Regions from separate parts of the Streptomyces sp. V1I1 genome, predicted to be linked through region 1. Evidence: predicted binding sites of a transcription regulator. Region 1 holds the regulator's gene; each other region holds the start of a gene.

Region 1 (5,219 bases):
ACGAGCTCGGCGTCGTGGCGGCCCTCCACGTAGATGCGCCCGGCGCGCGCGACCCGCGCGCGGGCGCCGGGGACCGCGAGGGAGCCCGAGGCCGTACGGACCGGGCGGGCCGCGGACGGCGACGTCGGGCGGACCAGGGTGACGACGCGGCCTTCCAGCAGGAAGCCCCGCGGGGCCAGCGGGAACACCCGGTGTTTGCCGAAGCGGTCCTCCAGGGTCACAGTCCCCGCCTCGCAGCGGATCACCGCGCCGCAGAAGCCCGTGCCGACCTCCTCCACGACCAGGTCCGGGTCGGCGGGGACCTCGGGAGCCGGCTGCTGCTTCTTCCAAGGTGGCGTCAGATCGGGGCTGTAGCTGCGCATTCGCCAGACGCTACGACACCCCGAACCGCGCCGCCAGCACGTCGCGTTGGACGCGTACGAACGCCGCGTCGACCACTGCCCCGTGCCCCGGCACGTACACCGCGTCCTCGCCGCCCAGGGACAGCAGCCGGTCCAGTGCAGCCGGCCAGCGGGACGGGATCGCGTCCGGGCCCGCCTGGGGTTCGCCCGACTCCTCCACCAGGTCGCCGCAGAACACCACCTCCGGGCTGCCCGGCACCAGGACGGCCAGATCGTGGCCCGAATGTCCTGGGCCCACATTCGCCAGCAGCACCTGGCGGCCGCCCAGCTCCAGCGTCCACTCCCCGCTCACCATGTGGTGCGGCACCACCAGCACGTCGACCGCCTGGGCCGCGTCGTCGACGGCTACCCCGTGGCGTACCGCCGAGCCCAGGATCTCGTCGCGCTCCCGCTTCATCAGATCGGCCACACCGACCGCGCCGTACACCTGCGCCCCCGCGAACGCCGCCGTCCCCAGCACATGGTCGAAGTGGGGGTGGCTCAGTGCGATATGCGTCACCCGGCGGCCGCCCAGCAGCGCCTGCGCCTGGGTGCGGAGCTCGGCGCCCTCGCGGAGCGTGGAGCCCGTGTCGTACATGAGGACACCGCTGTCACCGGCGATCAGACCCACAGTCGCGTCCCAGACCGGCATCCGTCGGCGGCCCACCCCGTCGGCCAGCCGCTCCCAGCCGAACTCTTCCCAACTGACGTCCATACCGGGACGCTATCGGCAACGACCAGGGATGTCGCACGGTAGCGTGGTCGGCCGCCCTTGCTAGGGGCGTACCCCACGGCCGTACACTGGCACGGTGAAAGGCTGGCACTCGTATGCATCGAGTGCCAAGCAGTCGCCAGGGACCACAGCTGGAGGTGTGCGCGGTGCTCAGTGAACGCAGACTCGAGGTGCTGCGCGCCATCGTCCAGGACTATGTCGGCACCGAGGAGCCCGTCGGCTCCAAGGCGCTCACCGAGCGTCATAAGCTCGGCGTCTCGCCGGCCACTGTCCGCAACGACATGGCGGTGCTGGAGGAGGAAGGGTTCATCGCCCAGCCGCACACCAGCGCCGGACGCATCCCGACGGACAAGGGCTACCGGCTCTTCGTCGACAAGCTGGCGGGCGTCAAGCCGCTGTCGTCGCCCGAGCGCCGCGCCATCCAGAACTTCCTGGACGGAGCCGTCGACCTCGACGACGTAGTGGGCCGTACGGTACGGCTGCTGGCGCAGCTGACCCGGCAGGTCGCCGTCGTCCAGTACCCCTCGCTGACCCGGTCCACCGTCCGGCACGTGGAGCTCCTCTCCCTCGCGCCCGCCCGGCTGATGCTGGTGCTGATCACGGACACCGGACGGGTCGAGCAGCGCATGATCGACTGCCCCGCGCCGTTCGGTGACACCTCGCTCGCGGACCTGCGGGCCCGGCTCAACAGCCGGGTCGTCGGGCGCCGCTTCGCGGATGTGCCGCAGCTGGTGCAGGATCTTCCCGATTCCTTCGAGGCGGAGGACCGCGGGACCGTCTCCACGGTGCTCTCGACCCTGCTCGAAACCCTGGTCGAGGAGACCGAGGAGCGTCTGGTGATCGGCGGCACCGCCAATCTGACGCGCTTCGGGCACGATTTCCCGCTGACGATCAGGCCGGTGCTGGAGGCGCTCGAGGAGCATGTGGTGCTCCTCAAGCTGCTCGGCGAGGCCAAGGAATCGGGCGGTATGGGCATGACCGTACGGATCGGTCATGAGAACGCCCATGAGGGCCTCAACTCCACGTCCGTGGTCGCGGTCGGCTACGGTTCGGGCGACGAGGCAGTTGCCAAACTCGGCGTGGTCGGACCGACCCGCATGGACTACCCCGGAACGATGGGAGCGGTACGCGCAGTGGCACGTTACGTCGGACAGATCCTGGCGGAGTCGTAAGTGGCCACGGACTACTACGCCGTACTCGGCGTGCGCCGCGACGCATCACAGGACGAGATCAAGAAGGCCTTCCGCCGCCTTGCGCGCGAACTCCACCCGGATGTGAATCCGGACCCGAAGACGCAGGAGCGCTTCAAGGAGATCAACGCCGCCTACGAGGTGCTGTCGGACCCGCAGAAGAAGCAGGTCTACGACCTCGGCGGAGACCCGCTTTCGCAGGCGGGCGGCGGAGGCGCGGGCGGCTTCGGAGCCGGTGGCTTCGGGAACTTCTCGGACATCATGGACGCGTTCTTCGGTACGGCGTCGCAGCGCGGGCCGAGGTCGCGTACGCGGCGCGGCCAGGACGCGATGATCCGGCTGGAGATCGACCTCAACGAGGCGGCCTTCGGTACGACCAAGGACATCCAGGTCGACACGGCGGTCGTCTGCACGACGTGCTCGGGTGAGGGCGCGGCGCCGGGCACCTCGGCGCAGACCTGCGACATGTGCCGCGGCCGCGGTGAGGTCTCGCAGGTGACGCGGTCCTTCCTGGGCCAGGTCATGACGTCGCGGCCGTGCCCGCAGTGCCAGGGCTTCGGCACGGTCGTGCCGACGCCGTGCCCGGAGTGCGCCGGCGACGGCCGTATCCGGTCCCGTCGCACGCTGACCGTGAAGATCCCGGCCGGCGTCGACAACGGCACGCGCATCCAGCTCGCCGGTGAGGGCGAGGTCGGCCCCGGCGGCGGCCCCGCGGGTGATCTGTACGTCGAGATCCACGAGCTGCCGCACGCGGTCTTCCAGCGGCGCGGCGACGATCTGCACTGCACGGTGACCATCCCGATGACGGCGGCGGCGCTGGGCACGAAGTGCCCGCTGGAGACGCTGGACGGCGTGGAGGACGTCGACATCCGCCCGGGTACGCAGTCGGGGCAGTCGATCCCGTTGCACGGGCGCGGCATCACACACCTGCGGGGCGGGGGCCGCGGCGACCTGATCGTGCACGTCGAGGTGATGACCCCGTCGAAGCTGGACGCGGATCAGGAGCGGCTGCTGCGGGACCTGGCGAAGCTGCGCGGGGAGGAGCGGCCGACGGGCCAGTTCCAGCCGGGCCAGCAGGGCCTGTTCTCCCGCCTGAAGGACGCGTTCAACGGCCGGTAAGCGGAGTCACCGGGTTCGCGGTTGCCGTTGGCCAGGGGGGTTGGTGGGAGTCAACCGGGTTCGCGGTCGCCGTGGGCCAGGGGGCGTTGGTGGTTGCTGTCGGTGGTGGGTTTCGCGGGCGGGCCCCAAGCTGTCCTCGAAGGGCGTACGGGTGCCTGGGGGCCAGCCCCCGGTTAACGAACAGAACGCCGGATTCGGTGGTGCGGGAGTGACATGGCACCATGCCTGCATGTCCTCCGCACTGGCCGATCTTTGCCGTTATCCGATCGTGCAGGCCCCCATGGCGGGCGGCGCATCCTGTCCGCAGCTCGCCGCCGCCGTGTCCGAAGCCGGTGGGCTCGGGTTCCTGGCTGCCGGGTACAAGACCGCGGACGGCATGTACCAGGAGGTCAAACAGGTCCGCGGGCTCACCGGGCAGCCCTTCGGCGTCAATCTCTTCATGCCGCAGCCCAACACCGCCGACCCCGCCGCCGTCGAGGTCTACCGGCATCAGCTCGCCGGTGAGGCCGCCTGGTACGAGACACCGCTCGGCGACCCCGACTCGGGGCGGGACGACGGGTACGAGGCCAAGCTCGCCATCCTCCTCGACGATCCGGTTCCCGTTGTCTCCTTCACCTTCGGCTGTCCGACCCGCGATGTGCTCGACTCCTTCGCCAAGGCCGGGACCTTCACCGTCGTCACCGTCACCACGCCCGAAGAGGCGCAGGCCGCGCAGTGGGCCGGGGCGGATGCCGTGTGTGTGCAGGGCGTCGAGGCCGGCGGACACCAGGGCACCCACCGGGACGACCCGGCGACCGACGGCTCCGGCATCGGGCTGCTCTCGCTCGTCGCGCTGGTCCGCGAGTCCGTGCAGCTGCCTGTCATCGCCGCGGGCGGCCTGATGCGCGGCGGTCAGATCGCCGGCGTGCTCGCGGCCGGCGCGGGCGCGGCGCAGCTCGGGACGGCGTTCCTGGTCTGCCCCGAGTCCGGCGCGAACGCGCTGCACAAGCAGGCCATGACCAACCCGCTGTTCGTACGCACCGAACTCACCCGCGCCTTCTCCGGGCGGCCCGCCCGCGGTCTCGTCAACCGCTTCATGCGCGAGCACGGCCCGTACGCCCCCGCCGCCTACCCCCAGGTGCACCATCTGACGAGCCCTCTGCGCAAGGCCGCCGCCAAGGCGGGCGACCCCCAGGGCATGGCGCTCTGGGCCGGGCAGGGCCACAAGATGGCGCGCGACCTGCCCGCAGGCCGGCTTGTCGACGTCCTCGTCGCCGAACTGGACTCCGCGCGCGCGGCGCTGGCCCTGGGCCGTTCCTGATGACCGCGCCCGTATTCGTCGTCGACTCCCTGGAGGGCGTGGGGCCGGGTGCGGTCCTGACCCTGGACGGGCCCGAGGGGCGGCACGCCGTCTCCGTACGCAGACTGCAGTCCGGCGAGGACATCGTGCTCACGGACGGCCGCGGACGCGGTGCGGCGGGCGTCGTCCTGCGGACCGAGGGCAAGGACCGGCTGATCGTCGAGCCGTTCGAATTCCCTACGGAGCCCGAGCCGACGCCCCGTATCACCGTCGTCCAGGCCCTCCCCAAGGGCGACCGCGGCGAACTCGCCGTCGAGACCATGACGGAGACCGGCGTCGACGGGGTCGTGCCGTGGGCGGCCGCGCGCTGCATCACACAGTGGAAGGGCGAGCGGGGCGCCAAGGCGCTCGCCAAGTGGCGGGCGACGGCTCGCGAGGCGGGCAAGCAGTCACGCAGGCTCCGCTTCCCGGAGGTCGCGGACGCCGCAACGACCAAGCAGGTTGCGGCACTTCTCGCC
Region 2 (5,219 bases), 1.2 Mb from region 1:
TGATCCGCCGAGTGCTGCTGACGGCCGGCGCGACGGGCTCGGCCCTGGCCACCATCGAACTGCTCACGCCAGGACGCGCCGCCGACCTGACCGGCACCCCCGAGTCGGGCGCGGTGCTCTTCGCCTCGCTCGCCTGCGCCGGATTTGTCTGCACCGCTCTCGGCAACCACTGCGCACCACTGACCGCACGGCTGACGGGCAGCGGCGAACGCGCCGTCATGGCGGGCATCGGGCTGAGCGCGACGGGCCTGCTGCTGCTCGGCCTGACCGTCCTGTGGAACGGCCCGGCCGCCCTCACCCTCGCGGCCACCGGCTACGCCCTGGTCTACTTCGGACTCGGCGCGGCGGGCCCGAACAAGAACGACCTGCTGCACCGCCGCGTCGACAGCACAGGCCGGGCCACCGCCCTGTCCGTACAGTCCCTCGCCCTGCAATCGTCCGGCGCCCTGGCGGGCCTGGTCGCCGGTGCCCTGCCGGCCGGGCCCCTGCCCTGGCTGCCCGGCGCCGCACTTCTGCTGGCGGGTGCCCTGCTGTGGGTCCGCCGCTCCGGGCAAAAGCCCGAGGGCGGCACCCCCCTGGGAGTGGGGGTACCGCCCTCGGTCCGTACAGCGTGAACTGCCGATCCGCGCAGGATCAGAAGTCCATGTCACCGCCCGGCATGCCGCCCGGAGCGGCCGCAGAGGCCTTCTCCGGCTTGTCGGCGATGACGGCCTCGGTGGTCAGGAACAGCGCTGCGATCGACGCGGCGTTCTGCAGCGCGGAACGCGTAACCTTCGCCGGGTCGATGATGCCCTCGGCGATCATGTCGACGTACTCGCCGGTCGCGGCGTTCAGACCGTGACCGATGGGCAGGTTGCGCACCTTCTCGACGATGACGCCGCCCTCGAGACCACCGTTGACGGCGATCTGCTTCAGCGGGGCCTCCAGCGCGAGCCTCACGGCGTTGGCGCCGGTCGCCTCGTCACCCTCGAGCTCGAGCTTCTCGAAGACCGAGGAAGCCTGGATGAGAGCCACGCCACCACCGGCGACGATGCCCTCCTCGACGGCGGCCTTGGCGTTGCGCACCGCGTCCTCGATGCGGTGCTTGCGCTCCTTGAGCTCGACCTCGGTCGCGGCGCCGGCCTTGATGACGGCCACGCCGCCGGCCAGCTTCGCGAGGCGCTCCTGGAGCTTCTCGCGGTCGTAGTCCGAGTCGCTGTTCTCGATCTCGGCACGGATCTGGTTCACGCGACCGGCAACCTGGTCGCTCTCACCGGCACCGTCGACGATCGTGGTCTCGTCCTTGGTGATGACGACCTTGCGGGCGCGGCCCAGCAGGTCCAGGCCGGCGTTCTCGAGCTTGAGGCCGACCTCCTCGGAGATGACCGTGCCGCCGGTGAGGATGGCGATGTCGTTCAGCATCGCCTTGCGGCGGTCGCCGAAGCCCGGAGCCTTGACGGCAACGGACTTGAAGGTGCCGCGGATCTTGTTGACGACCAGGGTCGACAGGGCCTCGCCCTCGACGTCCTCGGCGATGATCAGCAGCGGCTTGCCCGACTGCATGACCTTCTCCAGCAGCGGAAGGAGGTCCTTCACGTTGCTGACCTTGGAGTTGACGATCAGGATGTACGGGTCGTCGAGCGACGCCTCCATACGCTCCATGTCAGTGGCGAAGTACGCCGAGATGTAGCCCTTGTCGAAGCGCATACCCTCGGTGAGCTCCAGCTCCAGACCGAAGGTCTGGGACTCCTCGACGGTGATGACGCCTTCCTTGCCGACCTTGTCCATGGCCTCGGCGATGAGCTCGCCGATCTGGGTGTCGGCAGCGGAGATGGAGGCCGTCGAAGCGATCTGCTCCTTGGTCTCCACGTCCTTGGCCTGCTCGAGCAGGGCGCCGGAGACGGCCTCGACGGCCTTCTCGATGCCGCGCTTGAGGGCCATCGGGTTGGCGCCGGCCGCCACGTTGCGCAGGCCCTCGCGGACGAGTGCCTGGGCGAGGACGGTCGCGGTGGTCGTACCGTCACCGGCGACGTCGTCCGTCTTCTTGGCGACTTCCTTGACCAGCTCGGCGCCGATCTTCTCGTACGGGTCCTCGAGCTCGATCTCCTTGGCGATGGAAACACCATCGTTGGTGATCGTGGGGGCGCCCCACTTCTTCTCGAGGACGACGTTCCGGCCCTTGGGGCCAAGGGTGACCTTGACGGCGTCGGCGAGCTGGTTCATCCCGCGCTCGAGACCGCGCCGTGCCTCCTCGTCGAACGCGATGATCTTGGCCATGTGAAGTGGTCCTCCCGGACTGGGGTGGATTCTCCGGACCGCGCTGGCGCCCGCGACGGACGGCCTGCAAGCCCTGTGGTTCCTTGCCCCACCTGGCCTGCGGACCTCACCGACACGGTCCTCGTTGTCACTCTCACTGTCAGAGTGCTAACGCAATGATTAGCACTCGACCCCCGAGAGTGCAAGCGGCTTCGAAGAAGCCTCGACGAGGGGTAGTGGTCGGTGGGGGCACCTCCCAGCGGTAGTTGGGGGGAGGGAGGGCGCAGCGGCTTCGAAGAAGCCTCGACGCGAGGGCGCAGACGCACGAGGGGCCCGCATCCCTCGTGGGATGCGGGCCCCTCGGCGTGAGTGCGTCGGTGGCCGATCGCGCCGAGATCAGACGGCGAGCTTGACCATGTCCGCCTGCGGACCCTTCTGGCCCTGCGAGATCTCGAATTCAACTCGCTGACCCTCTTCAAGGGTGCGGTACCCGTCCATCTGGATCGCGCTGTAGTGGACGAAAACATCCGCACCACCGTCGACCGCGATGAAGCCGTACCCCTTCTCCGCGTTGAACCACTTGACGGTGCCCTGAGCCATGCCTAACTCCCCTATTACTGGCCCTTGCGCAGGACCGCACTTCGCGGACCCGGGTCAGACCTCCACCCCTTGGGTGTGCGCCGGAACGCGTCGACCGCGGCTGAATGTATCTGTCCAACTGCCGTCTGCAACAGGTCAATCGGACGAGAAATCTGCGCAAGCCCGAACGGATAATTCATGTGAATTCTGTGAATTCCGGGGCAAGTCGGGCCCGACAAAAGGCGCCTACGCGACAATTCGATCGACCACTTTGGCTGACTCTTGTCGCGCGGCGACGCATTCTCATATGCGTCCGGCACGAGCAGCGGAGGGGGCTTCCCAAAGCCTACCGCGCTCAACCCTATGGAATTGCCCCCTCCGCTTCTCTTGCGGAGGGGGCAATACCGGTAACTCTGCGAAGTCAGCAGCCGCCGGCGACAGCCGGAATGATCGAGACGCCCGCACCGTCCGGTGTCGCGGTCTCCAGACCCTGCTCGAAACGGACGTCGTCGTCGTTCACGTACACGTTGACGAAGCGACGCAGCTTGCCCTGGTCGTCCAGGACACGCGCGGCGATGCCGGTGTGGTTCTTCTCCAGGTCGGCGATCACCTCGGAGAGGGTCGCGCCCTGAGCCGAAACCTCGGCCTGGCCGCCCGTATACGTACGGAGAATGGTGGGGATGCGGACGTTGACGCTCATGCTGCGTGCCTTCCTTGAGTCTCGGGTGGTCGGTCAGCCTGCCAGGCCGGCGTCGCGGAACGCGTCCAGGCTCGGGCGGATCGTCGCGGTCGGACCGGTCGTCGGCGCCACCGCGTCCAGCGTCTTGAGGCCGTCACCGGTGTTGAGGACGACGGTGGTGAGCGCCGGGTCGAGCACACCCTGTTCGATCAGCTTCTTCGTGACACCCACGGTCACGCCACCCGCCGTCTCCGCGAAGATGCCTTCCGTACGGGCGAGCAGCTTGATGGCGTCGACGATCTGATCGTCGTTGACGTCCTCGACCGCCCCGCCGGTGCGGCGCGCGATGTCCAGCACGTACGGGCCGTCCGCCGGGTTGCCGATCGCCAGCGACTTGGCGATGGTGTTCGGCTTCTGCGGGCGTACGACGTCGTGCCCGGCCTTGAAGGCCGTCGACACCGGCGAGCAGCCCTCCGCCTGGGCGCCGAAGATCTTGTACGGCTTGTCCTCGACCAGACCGAGCTTGATCAGCTCCTGCAGCCCCTTGTCGATCTTCGTGAGCTGCGAGCCCGAGGCGATCGGAACCACGATCTGGTCGGGCAGCCGCCAGCCGAGCTGCTCGCAGATCTCGTACGCCAGCGTCTTGGAGCCCTCGCCGTAGTACGGGCGGAGGTTGACGTTGACGAAGCCCCAGCCCTCGCCCAGCGGGTCGCCGATGAGCTCGGAGCAGAAGCGGTTTACGTCGTCGTAGTTGCCCTCGATGCCGACCAGCTCGCCGCCGTACACCGCGGCCATGACGACCTTGCCCTGCTCCAGGTCGTGCGGGATGAACACGCAGGAACGGAAGCCGGCCCGCGCGGCGGCGGCGCCGACCGCGCCCGCCAGGTTGCCGGTGGACGAGCAGGACAGGGTGGTGAAGCCGAAGGCACGCGCGGCCTCGACGGCGATGGCGACGACACGGTCCTTGAAGGAGTGCGTCGGGTTGCCGGAGTCGTCCTTGATGTACAGGCCGCCGGTGACGCCCAGCTCACGGGCGAGGTTGTCGGCCTTGACGAGCTTGGTGAAGCCGGGGTTGATGTTCGGCTTGTCGGCCACGTCGGCGGGGACGGGCAGCAGCGGGGCGTACCGCCAGATGTTGTCCGGACCCGCTTCGATCCGCTTCTTCAGCGCCTCGGGGTCTTCGCCGGGGAGGTCGTACGCGACCTCGAGCGGCCCGAAACAGGAGGCGCAGGCGAAGATCGGGCCGAGCCCGAAACGCTCTCCGCACTCGCGGCACGAGAGCGCCGCGGCGGGACCGAGGTTCACGGGAGTGGTGCTTTCGACAGTCTGCACAGCCATGGAGGCGAGGCCCTTTCTCCTCATCTTCCCCGTGGCGCATTTCGCCACGAGACGGAATTGGCACCTTCCCCACCGTGACCTCGCGGTCGGCGGGAGGGTTGCCGGGGCTTCAACGGGCCGTTCCCTCTGCCCCTCTGGATGAGCGGTATTCGATTGTCAGCGTGACGACCCCCGACATGCGACGGTCATCCGCGTTGTTCAAGACTGTAACCGAAGGCCCGGATGGTTGAGATAGTCGTCCGAACCTCGAGATGGATCATCCGACCGGAAGTCTAGGGAGACGCGCACGTGCTCGATGAGGTGGAGCGCTGGCTGGTCCGGCGGTCCTGGGCCGCGGCCGACCGCCCACTTGACCTGCTGCTTACCGCCAAACGCTCGACGACGGTCA
Region 3 (5,219 bases), 2.4 Mb from region 1:
CTCTTCCGGCTCCACCGCCGAGCCTCGCTTCTTCACCGTCAGGACGCCGACCCCGCGCTCCCGCAGCAGCGCCTTCAACCTCTTCAGACTGAAGGGGAGTTCATCGGTGATCTCATACGCCGTCGCGTACGGCGTCGCCCGTAGCCCGTCCGCCGTGATGTACGCGATCGTCTCGTCGATCAGCCCGCCGTCCAGCTGCTCGGCGACCTCGGCGACCAGATGCGCGCGGATGACCGCGCCGTCGGGCTCGTAAAGGAAGCGGCCCACCTTGCGCACCGCCGGGTCGGGCAGGCCAGTGCCGGTGAGTGAGCGCGGGCCCGGCAGCAGCGTGGCGCCGACCGTGCCCGGGCGCGTACCGAACCAGAGCACTGCCTCCTTCACGTCGCCGCCGTCCGAGATCCACTCCGCCTCGGCGTCCTCGGGGACGGCCTCGTGCGGGATGCCGGGTGCGATCTTGAGCGCGGCGCGCGGGCGGGTGCGGGCCGCGCCGATCGCCCAGGACAGGGGCGGGGAGTACGCCTCCGGGTCGAAAATGCGGCCCCGGCCGCCCCGCCGGGCCGGGTCCACGAACACCGCGTCGTACGCGGCCGTGTCCACCTCTGTGACATCCGCGCAGCGGACCTCGATCAGCTGCGCCAGCCCCAGCGCGTCGGCGTTCGCACGTGCTACTTCGGCCGTCAGCGGGTCCCGGTCCACCGCAAGCACCCGGATCCCGGCCCGGGCGAGTGCGATCGCGTCGCCGCCGATCCCGCTGCACAGGTCCGCCACGCTGCGTACGCCGAGTCCCGCGAAGCGCCCGGCGCGGTACGAGGCGACGGCGCGGCGGGTCGCCTGCTCGACGCCGTTCGGCGTGAAGAACATCCGCCGCGCGTCCTCGGCCCCGAACTTCGCGACCGCCCGCTGTCGCAGCCGCGCCTGCCCCAGCGCCGCCGATACCAGCGCGGTCGGGTGCTCGCGGCGCAGCCGGGTGGCCGTGGCCAGCTCCTGCGCCGGGTCGTAGGCGTCCAGGGAGTCCAGCAGCGCCCGCCCCTCATCGGTGAGCAGTGCGGCGAAGGAGGCGAGGGGATCCAGGTCGTTCACCCGGCCCATTGTGGGCCAGGCGGGGGATGGTGCGCCCGCGGTGGCGGTGTCGGCCGGGCCGTACGGATCCGTGCTGACAGGATCCGGCGACATGCAGCTAGTAAGACAAAATGAGAAAAATCGTGCGCGGCGGAGCCGTGCAGTCCTGGCCGTGCTCCTCGTCGCCGCCCTCGGCTCCGCCTGTGCGGCCGAGCCCCCGCGACCTGCCGCCGGCGCGAACGCCGCCCGGGGCAAGGCGAAGCGGCCCGGCCCGGCCGGCGCGCTCTCCGCGTACGTGGAGAAGGTCAAGCGCACCCAGGCCGAACGCGCCGCCGCCGCCAAGAAGTGGGGCCTGGCCAACACCCCGCTCGCCGCGCCCCAGCCCCCCGCCACCAAACCGGAGATCACCACCCGCAAGGGCTTCGAGGTCGAGGACGGCGAGTCCTTGCCACCCGTCTTCACGACCGTGCCGGTCAAGGAGAAGATCGTCTTCCTGACGATCGACGACGGTTCGGAGAAGGACCCCGCCCTGCTCCAGATGATGAGCGAGCTCCAGATCCCGTACAGCGCCTTCCTCAGCGACTACGTGATCAACGACAACTACGGCTACTTCGAGCAGATGCAGGACCGCGGCGTCTCGCTGCACAACCACACCCTCAACCACCGCTATATGCCCGGCCTTTCGTACGCCGAGCAGGAGCACGAGATCTGCGACCAGCAGACCAAGCTCGAGGAGCGGTACGGCAAACGGCCCCGGCTCTTCCGCCCGCCGTACGGCAACTACAACAAGAAGACCCTGCGCGCCGCCCAGTCGTGCGGGGTGAAAGCCGTGCCCCTGTGGGCCGCCGAGGCGTTTCCCGATCACATGGAGTGGCGGGAGTGGGACCAGGATCTGCACCCCGGCGACATCATCCTCACCCACTTCCGCGGCAGCGATGACTGGGAGGGCACCATGCCCGACATGATCCGGCGGGTCATGAAGACGGTCACCGACAGGGGCTACGCCGTGGCAAAGCTGGAGGACTACGTATGACGCAGGCGCACCGGCTGCTGGCCGGACTGCTGGCGGCCGGTGCGCTTCTCACCACGGGGTGCGCACAGTCGGTGGACCCCCTCGAGCGGCTCGGGCGCAAGGCCGCGAAGCAGGTCACGCCGGGCGCAGGCGCGCCGGGCGCCGCCCACCTGCGGTGGGGGCTGGCCCGGCCGCTGGCCGCCGCGCCGAAGCCGCCCGCACGCCGGCTCTCGGCGCCGCCCGTGGTGCACCGGGTGCCCACCCGCGACAAGGTCGTCTTCCTCACCTTCGACGAGCGCGCGGCGCGCGATCAGCGGTTCGTACGGATGGCGGGCGAGCTGAAGTTGCCGGTCAGCGTGTTCCACACGGCCCGGCATCCGGACCTGCGCACGCTCTCGTACGAGGGACAGCGCGCCGAGATCTGCGGACACCATGAGGTCCGCCTCTTCCGCCCGCCGCACGGCGCGTACAACGAGGACACGCTGCGGGCGGCGGCCGACTGCGGGGTCCGCGCGGTGGTCCTGGGGCGGGAGTACGCGGACGGCGAACAGTTGCGGCCCGGCGAGATCGTGCGGGCGGATGCCCGAACGGCGGCACGGCTGCTGCGCCGTATCGAAGAGCAGGGATACGCGGTGGCGCGCCTGGAGGACTACGTCTGAGCCCTCGTGCCGCGGGGCGTGGGCCTGCGGAACCAATGGGTCGGGGGCGACGTTCTCCGTACCGGGATCAGCGCGGCGCGCGCCGTTGATTGGCACTCCGCTTGACCGAGTGCTAATCGCAGTCATAGTCTCGGGTCTGGCACTCCCCACTGGAGAGTGCCAACACAGCGACGGGCAGGTCCGGCACCCGCGACGACGGATCCACCTGGTCGCCACCTCAGACAGTTAGCCCCGTGAGATCTCCGAAGGGGGAGGTCGGATCGTGACGACCGCCAGCTCCAAGGTTGCCATCAAGCCGCTCGAGGACCGTATTGTGGTCCAGCCGCTCGACGCCGAGCAGACCACGGCCTCTGGCCTGGTCATCCCGGACACCGCGAAGGAGAAGCCCCAGGAGGGCGTCGTCCTCGCGGTGGGCCCGGGTCGCTTCGAGAACGGCGAGCGTCTGCCGCTCGACGTCAAGACCGGCGACGTCGTGCTGTACAGCAAGTACGGCGGCACCGAAGTCAAGTACAACGGCGAGGAGTACCTCGTCCTCTCGGCTCGCGACGTACTCGCGATCATCGAGAAGTAGGTCGGGGGTCTGGGGGTCGCCCCCAGAGGACTCCGCACCCGAAGTTGTTTGATCTGCGCCCCTGGCCCCCGCACTGATGTAGCCGGGAGGTCAGGGGCGCAGTTCGTTTGAGAGGACAGAGAAGCTCCCATGGCGAAGATCCTGAAGTTCGACGAGGACGCCCGTCGCGCCCTCGAGCGCGGCGTCAACAAGCTTGCCGACACGGTCAAGGTGACGATCGGCCCCCGCGGCCGCAACGTCGTCATCGACAAGAAGTTCGGCGCCCCCACCATCACCAACGACGGTGTCACGATCGCCCGTGAGGTCGAGCTCGACGACCCGTACGAGAAACCTCGGCGCCCAGCTGGTGAAGGAGGTGGCGACCAAGACCAACGACATCGCGGGTGACGGCACCACCACCGCCACCGTGCTGGCCCAGGCGCTGGTCCGCGAGGGCCTGCGCAACGTCGCAGCCGGCGCGTCCCCGGCCGCCCTGAAGAAGGGCATCGATGCCGCGGTCAAGGCCGTGTCCGAGGAACTCCTCGCGACCGCCCGCCCGATCGAGGACAAGGCCGACATCGCCGCCGTCGCCGCGCTCTCCGCGCAGGACCAGCAGGTCGGCCAGCTCATCGCCGAGGCGATGGACAAGGTCGGCAAGGACGGTGTCATCACCGTCGAGGAGTCCAACGCCTTCGGTCTGGAGCTCGACTTCACCGAGGGCATGGCCTTCGACAAGGGCTACCTGTCGCCGTACATGGTGAGCGACCAGGAGCGTATGGAGGCCGTCCTCGACGACCCGTACATCCTGATCCACCAGGGCAAGATCGCCTCCATCCAGGACCTGCTGCCGCTGCTGGAGAAGATCATCCAGGCGGGTGGCTCCAAGCCGCTGCTGATCATCGCCGAGGACGTCGAGGGCGAAGCCCTGTCGACCCTGGTCGTGAACAAGATCCGCGGCACCTTCAACGCGGTGGCCGTCAAGGCCCCCGGCTTCGGCGACCGCCGCAAGGCGATGCTCGGCGACATGGCCGCCCTCACGGGTGCCACCGTCATCGCCGAGGAGGTCGGCCTCAAGCTCGACCAGGCCGGTCTGGACGTGCTGGGCACCGCCCGCCGCGTGACCGTCTCCAAGGACGACACCGTCATCGTCGACGGTGGCGGCAACCACGAGGACGTCGTCGGCCGTATCAACCAGATCAAGGCCGAGATCGAGTCCACGGACTCCGACTGGGACCGCGAGAAGCTCCAGGAGCGCCTCGCGAAGCTGGCCGGCGGCGTGTGCGTGATCAAGGTCGGCGCCGCCACCGAGGTGGAGCTGAAGGAGAAGAAGCACCGTCTGGAGGACGCCATCTCCGCGACCCGCGCCGCGGTCGAGGAGGGCATCGTCTCCGGTGGTGGCTCCGCGCTCGTCCACGCCGCCAAGGTGCTCGAGGGCAACCTCGGCAAGGAGGGCGACGAGGCCACCGGTGTCGCGGTCGTCCGCCGCGCCGTCGTGGAGCCGCTGCGCTGGATCGCCGAGAACGCCGGCCTCGAGGGCTACGTCATCACCTCCAAGGTGGCGGAGCTGGACGCGGGCCAGGGCTTCAACGCCGCGACCGGCGAGTACGGCGACCTGGTGAAGGCCGGCGTCATCGACCCGGTCAAGGTCACGCGCTCCGCGCTGGAGAACGCCGCGTCCATCGCCTCGCTGCTGCTCACGACCGAGACCCTGGTCGTCGAGAAGCCGGCCGAGGAGGAGGCCGACGCGGGTCACGGCCACGGCCACGGTCACAGCCACTGACGTCGCACGACGTGTGAAGGCCCCCGTTCCCGCCGCTGGCGGGAACGGGGGCCTTCGGCATCCGGCCGGGCGCGCTGTTACTGACCCGTCACGCCGAGCTGCCGCATCAGGCGCAGGACGTCGAAGTGCCACCAGCCTTCCTGGATCTTGCCGTCCTTG

What was found. Region 1 encodes HrcA, which represses chaperone genes, less so after heat shock. Its sites were predicted from a motif close to TTNGCACTCNGNNNNNCNGAGTGCNAA; they were not measured.
Region 2: the regulator HrcA is predicted to act here: its motif matches at 2,381-2,407, upstream of groL (chaperonin GroEL).
Region 3: the regulator HrcA is predicted to act here: its motif matches at 2,820-2,846, upstream of groES (co-chaperone GroES).

What each region holds. Positions count from the first base shown of each region.
Region 1 is NZ_JAUSZH010000001.1:5,691,973-5,697,191, forward strand. Features, by position in the region: gene QFZ67_RS26625 (DUF3097 domain-containing protein) at 1-362, opposite strand, end outside; gene QFZ67_RS26630 (MBL fold metallo-hydrolase) at 373-1,095, opposite strand; gene hrcA (heat-inducible transcriptional repressor HrcA) at 1,260-2,285, shown strand; gene dnaJ (molecular chaperone DnaJ) at 2,286-3,422, shown strand; gene QFZ67_RS26645 (nitronate monooxygenase) at 3,652-4,722, shown strand; gene QFZ67_RS26650 (16S rRNA (uracil(1498)-N(3))-methyltransferase) at 4,722-5,219, shown strand, end outside.
Region 2 is NZ_JAUSZH010000001.1:4,506,847-4,512,065, reverse strand. Features, by position in the region: gene QFZ67_RS21340 (MFS transporter) at 1-614, shown strand, start outside; gene groL (chaperonin GroEL) at 634-2,256, opposite strand; gene QFZ67_RS21330 (cold-shock protein) at 2,632-2,835, opposite strand; gene QFZ67_RS21325 (MoaD/ThiS family protein) at 3,236-3,514, opposite strand; gene thrC (threonine synthase) at 3,548-4,831, opposite strand; SAM riboswitch class I at 4,849-4,976, opposite strand; gene QFZ67_RS21315 (glucosyl-3-phosphoglycerate synthase) at 5,120-5,219, shown strand, end outside.
Region 3 is NZ_JAUSZH010000001.1:3,287,924-3,293,142, reverse strand. Features, by position in the region: gene QFZ67_RS15230 (methyltransferase domain-containing protein) at 1-1,089, opposite strand, end outside; gene QFZ67_RS15225 (polysaccharide deacetylase family protein) at 1,172-2,092, shown strand; gene QFZ67_RS15220 (polysaccharide deacetylase family protein) at 2,089-2,730, shown strand; gene groES (co-chaperone GroES) at 2,993-3,301, shown strand; partial or broken gene groL (chaperonin GroEL) at 3,431-5,060, shown strand; gene QFZ67_RS15205 (ester cyclase) at 5,138-5,219, opposite strand, start outside.